2 regions of the Nocardia sp. NPDC058666 genome follow, and region 2 is predicted to be linked to the other one. Evidence: riboswitches for the same ligand, from Rfam matches in the RefSeq annotation. Region 2 holds a riboswitch; the other holds the start of a gene.
The links. Region 2 has a riboswitch for S-adenosylmethionine ahead of ACFWVD_RS17365 (rhodanese-like domain-containing protein). Riboswitches for the same ligand answer to the same signal wherever they lie in the genome.

Region 1: another riboswitch for S-adenosylmethionine. It lies ahead of ACFWVD_RS26050 (bifunctional o-acetylhomoserine/o-acetylserine sulfhydrylase); the one in region 2 lies ahead of ACFWVD_RS17365 (rhodanese-like domain-containing protein).

The regions. Positions count from the first base shown of each region.
Region 1 covers NZ_JBHXRY010000018.1:25,396-30,836, forward strand. Annotated here, with positions in the region: gene ACFWVD_RS26040 (TetR/AcrR family transcriptional regulator) at 1-139, shown strand, start outside; gene ACFWVD_RS26045 (homoserine O-acetyltransferase) at 143-1,288, opposite strand; gene ACFWVD_RS26050 (bifunctional o-acetylhomoserine/o-acetylserine sulfhydrylase) at 1,285-2,601, opposite strand; SAM riboswitch class IV at 2,683-2,793, opposite strand; gene ACFWVD_RS26055 (NADP-dependent isocitrate dehydrogenase) at 3,199-4,416, shown strand; gene ACFWVD_RS26060 (MFS transporter) at 4,590-5,441, shown strand, end outside.
Region 2 covers NZ_JBHXRY010000006.1:267,468-272,908, reverse strand. Annotated here, with positions in the region: gene ACFWVD_RS17380 (amidohydrolase family protein) at 1-711, opposite strand, end outside; gene ACFWVD_RS17375 (FAD-dependent oxidoreductase) at 748-2,136, opposite strand; gene ACFWVD_RS17370 (hypothetical protein) at 2,309-2,767, shown strand; SAM riboswitch class IV at 2,813-2,931, shown strand; gene ACFWVD_RS17365 (rhodanese-like domain-containing protein) at 2,949-3,371, shown strand; gene ACFWVD_RS17360 (O-succinylhomoserine sulfhydrylase) at 3,368-4,576, shown strand; gene ACFWVD_RS17355 (hypothetical protein) at 4,675-4,848, shown strand; gene ACFWVD_RS17350 (hypothetical protein) at 4,897-5,424, shown strand.

The DNA.
Region 1 (5,441 bases), on a different contig from region 2:
CGCCGAACTGCTGGCGAACTCGGTGCTCACCGTCGCGGAAATGCTGGGTCGACTGGCCGTCAACGACCCGGAACGGTATCCGCGCGAACGACTTCAGGAATATGTCCGCTCGATCGTCACCCTGCTGACCGGGCCGTGAAGCTCAGCGGTTCTCCCGCGCCAACCGCATCGTCTCGGTGAGCAACTTCGACACCGCGGCCGCCTCGGTGAGGAACCCGTCGTGCCCGTCGCGCGAATGCACGATCTCCAAACCCGCACAGCCGGGCAGACCTTCGGCCAGCTCGGCCTGAGTGTTCAACGGGTACAGGCGATCCGAGTCGACCCCGCCGACCACACAGGGCACCGGAGTCGAGGCGAGCGCGGCAGCGACACCGCCGCGGCCACGACCCACATCGTGTCGGTTCATCGCTTCACTGAGCAGCACATACGTCGCCGGATCGAAACGCTGACACAGCTTTTCGGCCTGATGCTCGAGGTAGCTCTGCACCGCGTAACGGCCCCCGGTCCACGGATCCTCGTCACCCTGGGCGCGATTGGTGAACCGGTGATCGAGTTCGCCGTCGGTGCGGTAGGTCAGGTGCGCGATGCGGCGAGCCAGCCCCATGCCGGTCATCGGCGCGCGGCCGGTGCCGTGATAGTTGCCGCCCTGCCAGTCGGGATCGGCGGTTATCACGGCCATCTGGGTGGTCTGGGTGCCGATCTGATCCGCGGTCGCACGCGCGCCCACGGCCAGGATCAGCGCCGCCGAAACCCGTTCGGGCGCACCGATGATCCACTCGAGCACCCGCATGCCGCCCATCGAACCGCCGACCACCGCGCCCAGGCGCGCGATCCCCAGCGCGTCGAACAGCTGCATCTCGGCGCGCACCTGATCGCGGATGTTCAACGCGGGAAACCGTGCGCCCCAAGGCTTTCCGTCGGGCGCGAGCGAAGACGGGCCGGTGCTGCCCTTGCAGCCGCCCAGCACGTTGGTGGCGATCACGCACCACTGGTCGGTGTCGATCGGCGCGCCGGGCCCGACCATGCCCTCCCACCAGCCGGGTGCCCCGTCGGGCCCACCGACGACATGCGAGTCGCCGGTGAGCGCGTGTTCCACGAGCACCACATTGTCCAGCGCGGGCGACAGCTGCCCCCAGCGCTGCACCGCCAGCCGCGCATCGGGGATCACGGCGCCGTTCTCCAGCGTCACGTCTCCGATGGCGACCACGCCGACTCGCCCGTCCAGCGGTGGCAGCAGGTCCACTCCGGTTCCGGGCGCGGCGATCGGCGATTCGGTGCTCACAGTCACGTCGTCGCCGCCGCGAACCCGACCCGTAGGTCGGCCAGAATGTCGTCGATACCCTCGATGCCCACCGCGAGCCGGACCAGGCCGGGGGTGACGCCGGCCGCCAACTGCTCGTCGGGCGTCAACTGCGAGTGCGTGGTCGACGCCGGGTGGATCACCAGAGAACGCACATCTCCGATGTTAGCCACATGGCTGTGCAGGCTGAGCGCGTCGACGAACTTCTTGCCCGCATCGACACCGCCGGCCAGCTCGAACGCCACGATCGCGCCCGCACCCTTCGGTGCCAACTGCTTGGCCCGCGCGTACCAGGGTGAGGACTCGAGACCCGCGTAATGCACGGCGTCCACACCCGGCTGCTGGGCGACGAACTTCGCCACGGCTTCGGCATTGCTGACATGCCGTTCCACCCGCAAACTCAGCGTCTCGATGCCCTGCGCGATGAGGAACGCGTTGAACGGCGACACCGCCGCGCCCAGATCGCGCAGCAACTGCACGCGCGCCTTCAACGCGAACGCGGGCGCACCCAGATCGGCGAACACCGCACCGTGGTAACTGGGATCGGGCTCGGTGAAACCGGGGAAGCGGGCGTTGCCGTCGGCGTCGCGCACGGTCCAATCGAAGGTGCCACCGTCCACGATCACGCCGGCCACGGCCGCACCGTGTCCGCCCAGGTACTTCGTCGCGGAGTGCACGACGATGTCGGCGCCGTGCGCAAGCGGCTGGATGAGGTACGGGGTGGCGACGGTGTTGTCGACGATCAGCGGAACGCCGTTGTCGTGCGCGACACCGGCGATGCCGGGAATGTCGAGCACCGCGCTGCTGGGGTTGGCGATGGTCTCGCCGTAGAACGCTTTGGTGTTGGGCCGCACGGCCGCCTGCCACTGCGTCAGGTCATCGGGGTCCTCGACGAACGAGACCGTGATGCCCAGCTTGGGCAGCGAGTAGTGGAACAGGTTGTACGTGCCGCCGTAGAGATGCGGGCTGGACACGATGTGGTCGCCCGCGCTTGCCAGGTTCAGGATCGCGTACGTCTCCGCGGCCTGGCCCGACGCCACCAGCAGCGCCGCGACGCCACCTTCCAGCGCGGCCACCCGCTGCTCCACCGCGTCCTGGGTGGGGTTCATGATCCGGGTGTAGATGTTGCCCGGTTCGGCCAGACCGAACAGCGCCGCCGCGTGATCGGTGTCGCGGAACGTGTACGAGGTGGTCTGGTAGATCGGCAGCGCCCGCGCGTTGGTGCTCGCGTCGGGGGCCTGGCCGGAGTGGATCTGCTTGGTCTCGAACGACCAGTTCTCGGGCAGGGAGGTGTCGGTCATGTCGTGCTCCAGTGGGTGTTCGCCGGGGATCTCGTCAACTGGGTCGGATCGTCGGACAACAACACATGGGGGGCCTCCTGCAACGCGCGCTTGCTCTCGACTTTCGAGAGCCCGGTCATCACCCGGAGCACCCCACCGCAGCTGGAGGGTTGCCGACCAGCGAGCCGGGGCTTGACGCTGGCACTCATGACCTTGCCGTCATGTTAACCGGACATCGCACGCACGCGGAAACTTCCCCCGCATTTCCCGCCGAAGATCACTGCGGTGGCGGTGTGGCAGGCGCTGGCGTGTCGTTGGTGGCCGGTGCGCGGGGAGCGCGGGCGGGTCGCGACGACCGATGGGTAAGCTGGATGCCCAGCAGGGGGAAACGAGGTATGGCCGGGTGCCTCGCGCGCGTATCGCACAGTTCGCCCTCCCCTCGCGGTGAGGTGACCGGTAGCAGTACGCTCGTCATGTTTGCACCAAGAGTTTGCATAACGATGTCACGCAACCAACGCGCGGCATATACGGTTTGTTGGAATAGCTGGGGTCCGCTCACAAGCGTGTTCGCCTGGCCGTGCAATAAAAGGGCACCCACCGAGGAGGACACGAAGATCCATGTCCAAGATCAAGGTTGAAGGCACCGTTGTAGAGCTCGACGGCGACGAGATGACCCGGATCATCTGGCAGTTCATCAAGGACAAGCTGATCCATCCCTATCTCGACGTGAACCTCGAGTATTACGACCTCGGTATCGAGTACCGCGACAAGACAGACGACCAGGTCACGATCGACGCGGCCAACGCCATCAAGAAGTACGGCGTGGGCGTCAAGTGCGCCACCATCACCCCCGACGAAGCGCGGGTGGAGGAGTTCGGCCTCAAGAAGATGTGGCGCTCGCCCAACGGCACCATCCGAAACATTCTGGGTGGCACCATCTTCCGCGCGCCGATCATCATCTCCAACGTGCCCCGCCTGGTGCCCGGCTGGACCAAGCCGATCATCATCGGCCGCCACGCGTTCGGCGACCAGTACCGCGCCACCGACTTCAAGGTCTACGAGGCGGGCACCGTCACGCTGACCTTCACGCCCGAAGACGGCAGCGAGCCGATCGTGCACGAGGTCGTGAAGATGCCCGAAGACGGCGGCGTCGTCATGGGTATGTACAACTTCAAGAAGTCCATCGAGGACTTCGCGCGGGCCTCGTTCAACTACGGCCTGCAGCAGAACTACCCGGTGTACCTCTCCACGAAGAACACCATCCTCAAGGCCTACGACGGCATGTTCAAAGACACCTTCGAGGAAGTCTTCGACGCCGAGTTCAAGGCCGAGTTCGACGCGGCGGGCCTGACCTACGAGCACCGCCTCATCGACGACATGGTCGCCTCCTCCATGAAATGGGAGGGCGGCTACGTCTGGGCCTGCAAGAACTACGACGGCGACGTGCAGTCCGACACCGTGGCGCAGGGCTTCGGCTCGCTGGGCCTGATGACCTCGGTGCTGCTCACGCCCGACGGCCGTACCTGTGAAGCGGAGGCCGCACACGGCACCGTCACCCGGCACTTCCGTCAGCACCAGCAGGGCAAGCCCACCTCGACCAACCCGATCGCGTCGATCTTCGCGTGGACGCGTGGGCTCGAGCACCGCGGCAAGCTGGACAACACCCCCGAGGTGATCGGCTTCGCCCAGGCGCTCGAGGATGTGGTCATCAAGACCGTCGAGGGCGGTCAGATGACGAAGGACCTCGCCGCGCTCGTGGGCGGGGACCAGGGATACTTGAGCACCGAGGAGTTCCTCGGTGCGCTCGATGTGAACCTGGCACGCGCTCTGAAGTGAGTCCCGGTCCGTAATCATGGACCTGCACGGCTGCAAAAGCGCTCGCATCGAATCCGATGCGAGCGCTTTTTTGTGCCTGTACCCGGCCGGTCAGCCCACGGTGGGCCAACTCACGCCGGTCTCGGGTAGCGAATAGGTACTGATCGTCGTTGCATGGAAGCGTGCCTACTTCCATCGCCGCCCCTGAACGCCTCGACGAGCCACGTACCAACTGGCACGTCCCGGCGATGCTCGCGTTGGCGCTGGGTGGGTTCGGGATCGGGACCACCGAATTCGTGACCATGGGGTTGCTGCCCGATATCGCGCGGGCCTTCGAGATCTCCGAGCCGTCCGCCGGGCACGCGGTGTCGGCCTACGCGCTGGGAGTTGTCGTCGGTGCGCCGCTGATCGCCGCGTTGTGTGCGCGGGTGGCGCGCAAGAAACTGCTGATCGTGTTGATGATGGCGTTCACCGTCGGCAATATCGGGACCGTGCTCGCGCCGACCTTCGGCACGCTCGTGCTCGCCCGTTTCGTCTCCGGCCTGCCGCACGGCGCGTACTTCGGCGTCGCGTCCCTGGCCGCCGCCACGCTGGCCCCCGTCGGGCAGCGAGCCAAGGCGGTAGCCGCGGTGATGCTCGGCCTCAGCGTCGCCAACGTGATCGGCGTTCCCGGCGCGACCTGGCTCGGCCAACACTTCGGCTGGCGCGACGCCTACGTGGTCGTCGCCGTGATCGGCATGGCGACCGTGGCCGCCCTCTGGCGCTACGTCCCCGCCCTGACCGGCATGAAACTCACCAACCCGATGACCGAACTCGGCGCCCTGCGACGCCCGCAGGTACTGCTCACCCTGGCCGTGGGCGCGATCGGCTTCGGCGGCATGTTCGCGGTCTACACCTACATCGCCACCACCATGACCGACGTCGCCGGCATGCCACTGGGCGCCGTCCCGATCGTGTTGGCCCTGTTCGGCCTCGGCATGATCGTGGGCAATATCGGCGGCGGCATCCTCGCCGACCGCGGTGTCGACCGTTCGATCTTCGTAGCC
Region 2 (5,441 bases):
GGCATTGTCCTCGAGCACCGCGTGCATATCCGCGCCCACCACTTGGCAGATCAGGTCGATATCGCTGTCATCGAACGGCCTGCCCGCGCGCGTGCCCGGCAGATCGCTACCGAACATCAATGCCCCCGGATTGACGGTGTGAATGCGCCGCAGCGTCTCGGCCACATCCATCTCGACCCGCCCGAACCCGGTCGCCTTCACCCGCGCACCGCGATCCACCAGGTCCAGCAGATACGGCAACCCCTCCTCGGACATGCCGAGATGGTCGATCGACAAGGCGGGCAGTTTCGAGATCACCGGCTGCAACGAGGCCAGCATCTGCCCGTCGATATACAGCTCCACATGCCAACCGGCCAGTTCGTGCGCGCGCAACGCCTGCAACGTCATCTCGGTGATGTCGGCGGCGGCCCGCTTGAGGTTGAACCGCAGCGCCCGCACGCCCGCGCGATCGAGTTCGAGAATGTCGTCATCGGTGGCGTCGAGGTCAAGGCGGGTCACCCCGACCCACTCCGGTCCGAGCGCGGACAGCGCTGCCTTCAGATACGTCTGATCAGCTCCCTGAAAAGACGCACTGACGACAGCACCGCCGCGAACATCGAAGTGCCCCATGCGCTGTCGATAGTCATCGATCACGTAGGGCTCGGGTAGATAGCCTTCGTTCTCGATCAGCGGAAACCGCGGATCGATGATGTGGACGTGGGCATCGAACACGGGTACAGAATGCCCTATCTCGACAGTGGTGGCAGCTCAGGCCTTGTTCGGCTCGGACGCGCGCAGCATGTCCTCGCGCTCGACGACCTTCACGCGCTCACGGCCTTCGGGCTCGCCCAGCGCCCGCTCGTGGGCGTCGAGGCGGTACCAGCCGGCCCAGGTGGTGAACGGGATGCCCTTGCCCTCGAGGAACTCGGTGACCGCGTCCAGCTCGGGCTTGGGCGCAGGGGCGAAGGCCTTGGCGTCGTCGAGCAGGCAGGCGATGGTCTCGTTGGCGTCGCCCTTGGTGTGGCCGATCAGGCCGACGGGGCCGCGCTTGATCCAGCCGGTCACGTAGGTGGCGGGCATGAAGCGGGCGTCGCCTTCGGCGGTGTCGTCGGCGATCACGCGACCGGCCTCGTTGGGCACCGTGCCCGCCTGATCGTCGAACGGCAGCTGGGTGACGTTCTGCGAGAGGTAGCCAACCGCGCGGTACACGGCCTGGATGTCCCAGTCGGTGAAGTTGCCGGTGCCCTTGACGTTGCCGGTGCCGTCGAGTTGCGTGCGCTCGGTCTTCAGGCCGACGACCTTGCCGTTGTCGCCCAGGACCTCGGCGGGGGATTCGAAGAAGTGCAGGAACAGCTTGTGCGGACGATCGCCGTGATCGCGAATGGCCCACTGTTCGAGGGTGTTCGCGACCATGTCGACCTGCTTGGAGTTACGCCGCGCGGCTTCGGAGCCCTCGTCGTAGTCGATGTCTTCGGGGTTGACGATGACCTCGATGGTGGGCGAGTGGTCCAGTTCGCGCAGTTCCAGCGGGGTGAACTTGGCCTGTGCGGGCCCGCGACGACCGAACACGTGGACCTCGAGGGCTTTGTTGCCCTTGAGGCCTTCGTAGACGTTGGGCGGGATTTCGGTGGCCAGCAGTTCGTCGCCGGTCTTGGCCAGCACACGCGCGACATCCAGCGCGACGTTGCCCACGCCCAGCACCGCGACCTTCTCCGCGTCCAGGGGCCAGGTGCGCGGCACGTCGGGGTGGCCGTCGTACCAGGACACGAAGTCCGCGGCACCGAACGAACCATCCAGTTCGATGCCGGGGATGTCCAGGGCGCGGTCGGCGTTGGCGCCGGTGGAGAAGATCACCGCGTCGTAGAACTGGCGCAGGTCATCGAGGGTGATATCGGTGCCGTAGTCGATATTGCCCAGCAGCCGCACCTGGTCTTTGTCCAAGACCTTGTGCAGCGCGGTGATGATGCCCTTGATGCGCGGGTGGTCCGGTGCGACGCCGTAGCGGATCAGGCCGAAGGGAGCGGGCATGCGCTCGTAGAGGTCGATGCTCACGTCGGCATCGGACTTCATCAGGGCGTCGGCGGCGTAGATACCGGCCGGTCCCGCGCCCACGATCGCGATGCGAAGTGGGCGAGTAGCTGCACTCTGTTCGGTCATGTCTACGCGCACCCTTTGGTCGAGAACTGATTTGACGGCGTCAACTTAGCTCAGGCTAAGTCAGCAGTCCGGCTAAGTGACAGCTGGCCGCATCGAACGCGATTCTAGCTGCGGCGTTGCGGCGACCCGGAGCGCGGTGTGGCTGCCCGCGCGGGTCTGTCAGGATTACAGCATGAACGAGGAGCAAACTGGCTCGGAAGACCAGCCCATCGTGGTGGATCAGACCGACAAGCGTTCCATCGTCCCGTTCGTGGCGGCCGCGGTGGTGGCGATCATCGTGCTCATCGGCATCGTGCTGGGCGGACTGCTGTCACCGGCTGAGAAAAATGTCACAGAGGCCGACCGTCTCGCCGCCGCTGTCACCAACTATATCGACGCGCGTTCCCGCAGTGACCTGCGTCCGCCGACCGGGGTGGCCTGCGAGGGCTTCAACGAGGAGGCTTCTGGCCTGTCCGAACAGCTAGGCGGCCCGAAATCTACCGTCACCATCGACGGCAAGGGGTTCACCAACGCCACCGTCAACGGTGATCGCGCCAAAATCGACGCCACCGTGGTGGTAGACGGAAACCCGAAGTCCACCGCCTGGAAACTGACCCGCGGCGACGGCGCGTGGCTGGTGTGCTCGTTCTGAATCGTTTGACACGATGACCGGGTCCGAGGCAATCTCAGATCGCAAGGTCATGAGTGCCAGCGTCAAGCCCCGGCTCGCTGGTCGGCAACCCTCCTCCGCGGTGGGGTGCTCCGGGTGACGACCTGGCCGTGTTTTCCGGAGTTCCGGCACGGCAAGAGCGGATTCACGCAGGAGGATCGACATGACTTACGCCGGCGATATCACCCCTGAGCAGGCGTGGGAGTTGCTCACCGAGCACCCCGGCGCCGTGCTGGTCGACGTGCGCACCGAAGGCGAGTGGGCACACATCGGCATCCCCGACACCAGCTCCATCGATCGCCCCGCCCATTTCATCGAATGGGTCGACGGCACCGGCACCCGCAATCCGGACTTCGGCGTGCAGCTGGACAAGGCACTGGCCGGACGTCCCGACGATGCACCGGTGGTGTTCCTGTGTCGCTCCGGTCAGCGTTCCGCGCACGCGGCGAACCTGGCGACGGCGGCGGGCGTGGCACCGTCCTACAACGTGCTCGACGGTTTCGAAGGTGGTCCCGACGCGTTCGGTCAGCGCGGCAGCACCGGTTGGCGCGCTGTCGGCCTGCCGTGGCGTGAGGTCAACGCATGATCACCGGTGGTTCGTTCGACAAGCCCCTGCCCGAGGGCGTCGGCCCCGCCACGCTCGGTGTGCGTGGCGGCCTGCGCCGTTCCGGCTTCGACGAGACGTCCGAGGCGCTGTACCTGACCTCGGGTTTCGTCTACGAGAACGCTGAAGCCGCCGAGGCCGCCTTCACCGGCGACGTCGAGCACTTCGTCTACTCCCGCTTCGGCAACCCGACCGTGGCCATGTTCGAGGAGCGCATCCGCTTGCTCGACGGCGCCGAAGCGGCCTTCGCGACCGCATCCGGTATGTCCGCGGTCTTCACAGCTCTCGGCGCACTTCTGAAGGCAGGCGACCGACTCGTCGCCGCCCGCAGCCTGTTCGGCTCGTGCTTCGTGGTCTGCAACGAGATCCTGCCGCGCTGGGGCATCGAAACCGTCTTCGTCGACGGCGACGACCTCGACCAGTGGGAGCAGGCACTTTCCGTGCCGACCCAGGCCGTGTTCTTCGAAACCCCCGCCAACCCGATGCAGACCCTGGTCGACGTCCGCAAGGTCACCGAACTCGCCCACGCCGCAGGCGCAAAGGTGGTGCTGGACAACGTCTTCGCCACCCCCCTGCTGCAACGCGGCTTCGAACTCGGCGCCGACGTGGTCGTCTACTCCGGCACCAAACACATCGACGGCCAGGGCCGAGTCCTCGGCGGCGCGATCCTCGGCGCCAAGGACTACATCGACGGCCCGGTGAAAACCCTGATGCGCCACACCGGCCCCGCCCTGAGCCCCTTCAACGCGTGGACCTTGCTCAAGGGTTTGGAAACCATGCCGCTGCGCGTGCGCCACTCCACCGAGTCGGCCCTGCAAGTGGCCAAGTTCCTCGAGACCAACAAATCGGTCGACTGGGTGAAATACCCCTTCCTGGAATCCCACCCCCAACACGCGTTGGCCCTGGACCAGATGACCGGCGGCGGCACCGTAGTCACCTTCGCCCTCAACGGCGACGACGGCAAAAAGCGAGCCTTCGAGGTCCTGAACCGCCTCCGCATCATCGACATCTCCAACAACCTCGGCGACGCCAAAACCATGATCACCCACCCCGCCACCACCACCCACCGAGCCATGGGCCCAGAAGGCCGAGCCTCAATCGGCTTGTCCGACGGGGTAGTCCGCATCTCGGTAGGCCTGGAAGACCTCGACGACCTCCTAGGCGACCTCGACCACGCCCTGAGCTGACTGCGCGCATCCTCGCGATGACCAAAGATGATCGCGGCCAAGGATTTACACTGCGACCATGACTGCTGGGGGAGTCGCACAACCTGCGACGACCGGAAATGGTCGTGACCGCGGCCGGACTGGACCATCGCCGGTCCGGCCGCTTCGCGCGGGACGAGGTGGCCCACGCCCGGATATTCGTCCAGCGCACCTCGTCCATGCTCGGCGCACCCGCGGAACAGGTGCTGACCGCAATGCGCCACTACCGCTCGACCCTGCTCATCCTCCCGTGACTACCTGCACAACCGATATCTATGAGGTGAGATGGATGGTGAACACTGATGGCTGACAATTCGCGACCGTCGACTCGGCGCGGGAGCGCATTGTGGTTGGCAATCGCAGTTGCCGCGATGTCGATGGTTGCCACCGGGTGCATGTCGGCGGACAACCACTCGCAAAAGTGCGAGACGACGGCGAAACTGGAAACCAAAGAATTCGAACGGGAAACCAGGGCCGCGATCGACAAGGCAGACACGTTGCCGCCGGGCTATTGCCTGTACAACGTGAGCATCAACAAGAACGACACCGAAGGCGTACTCGGTGTGAATATCTACCTGGCGGTCGCCGACTCGAAAGGCCGGTTGGACGACCTGCGACCTGCGGCGACTGCGATCGCGCACGTGGTGAAGAAGGTGCCCTACGATTTTCCGGTCGCCGACCTGTATGTGTCGAACCTGACGCCCGAGAACAGCTCGAAAAACTATGCTGGAATTCTCGCCGAGGAATTCCACACACGGCCATGGGACGGTTCGCCGTCACACGAAGCTGAGTTGGCATCGTGGGTCCCATGGTATGCCGTTCCGCAATAATGTGGCCCCGGCCGAAC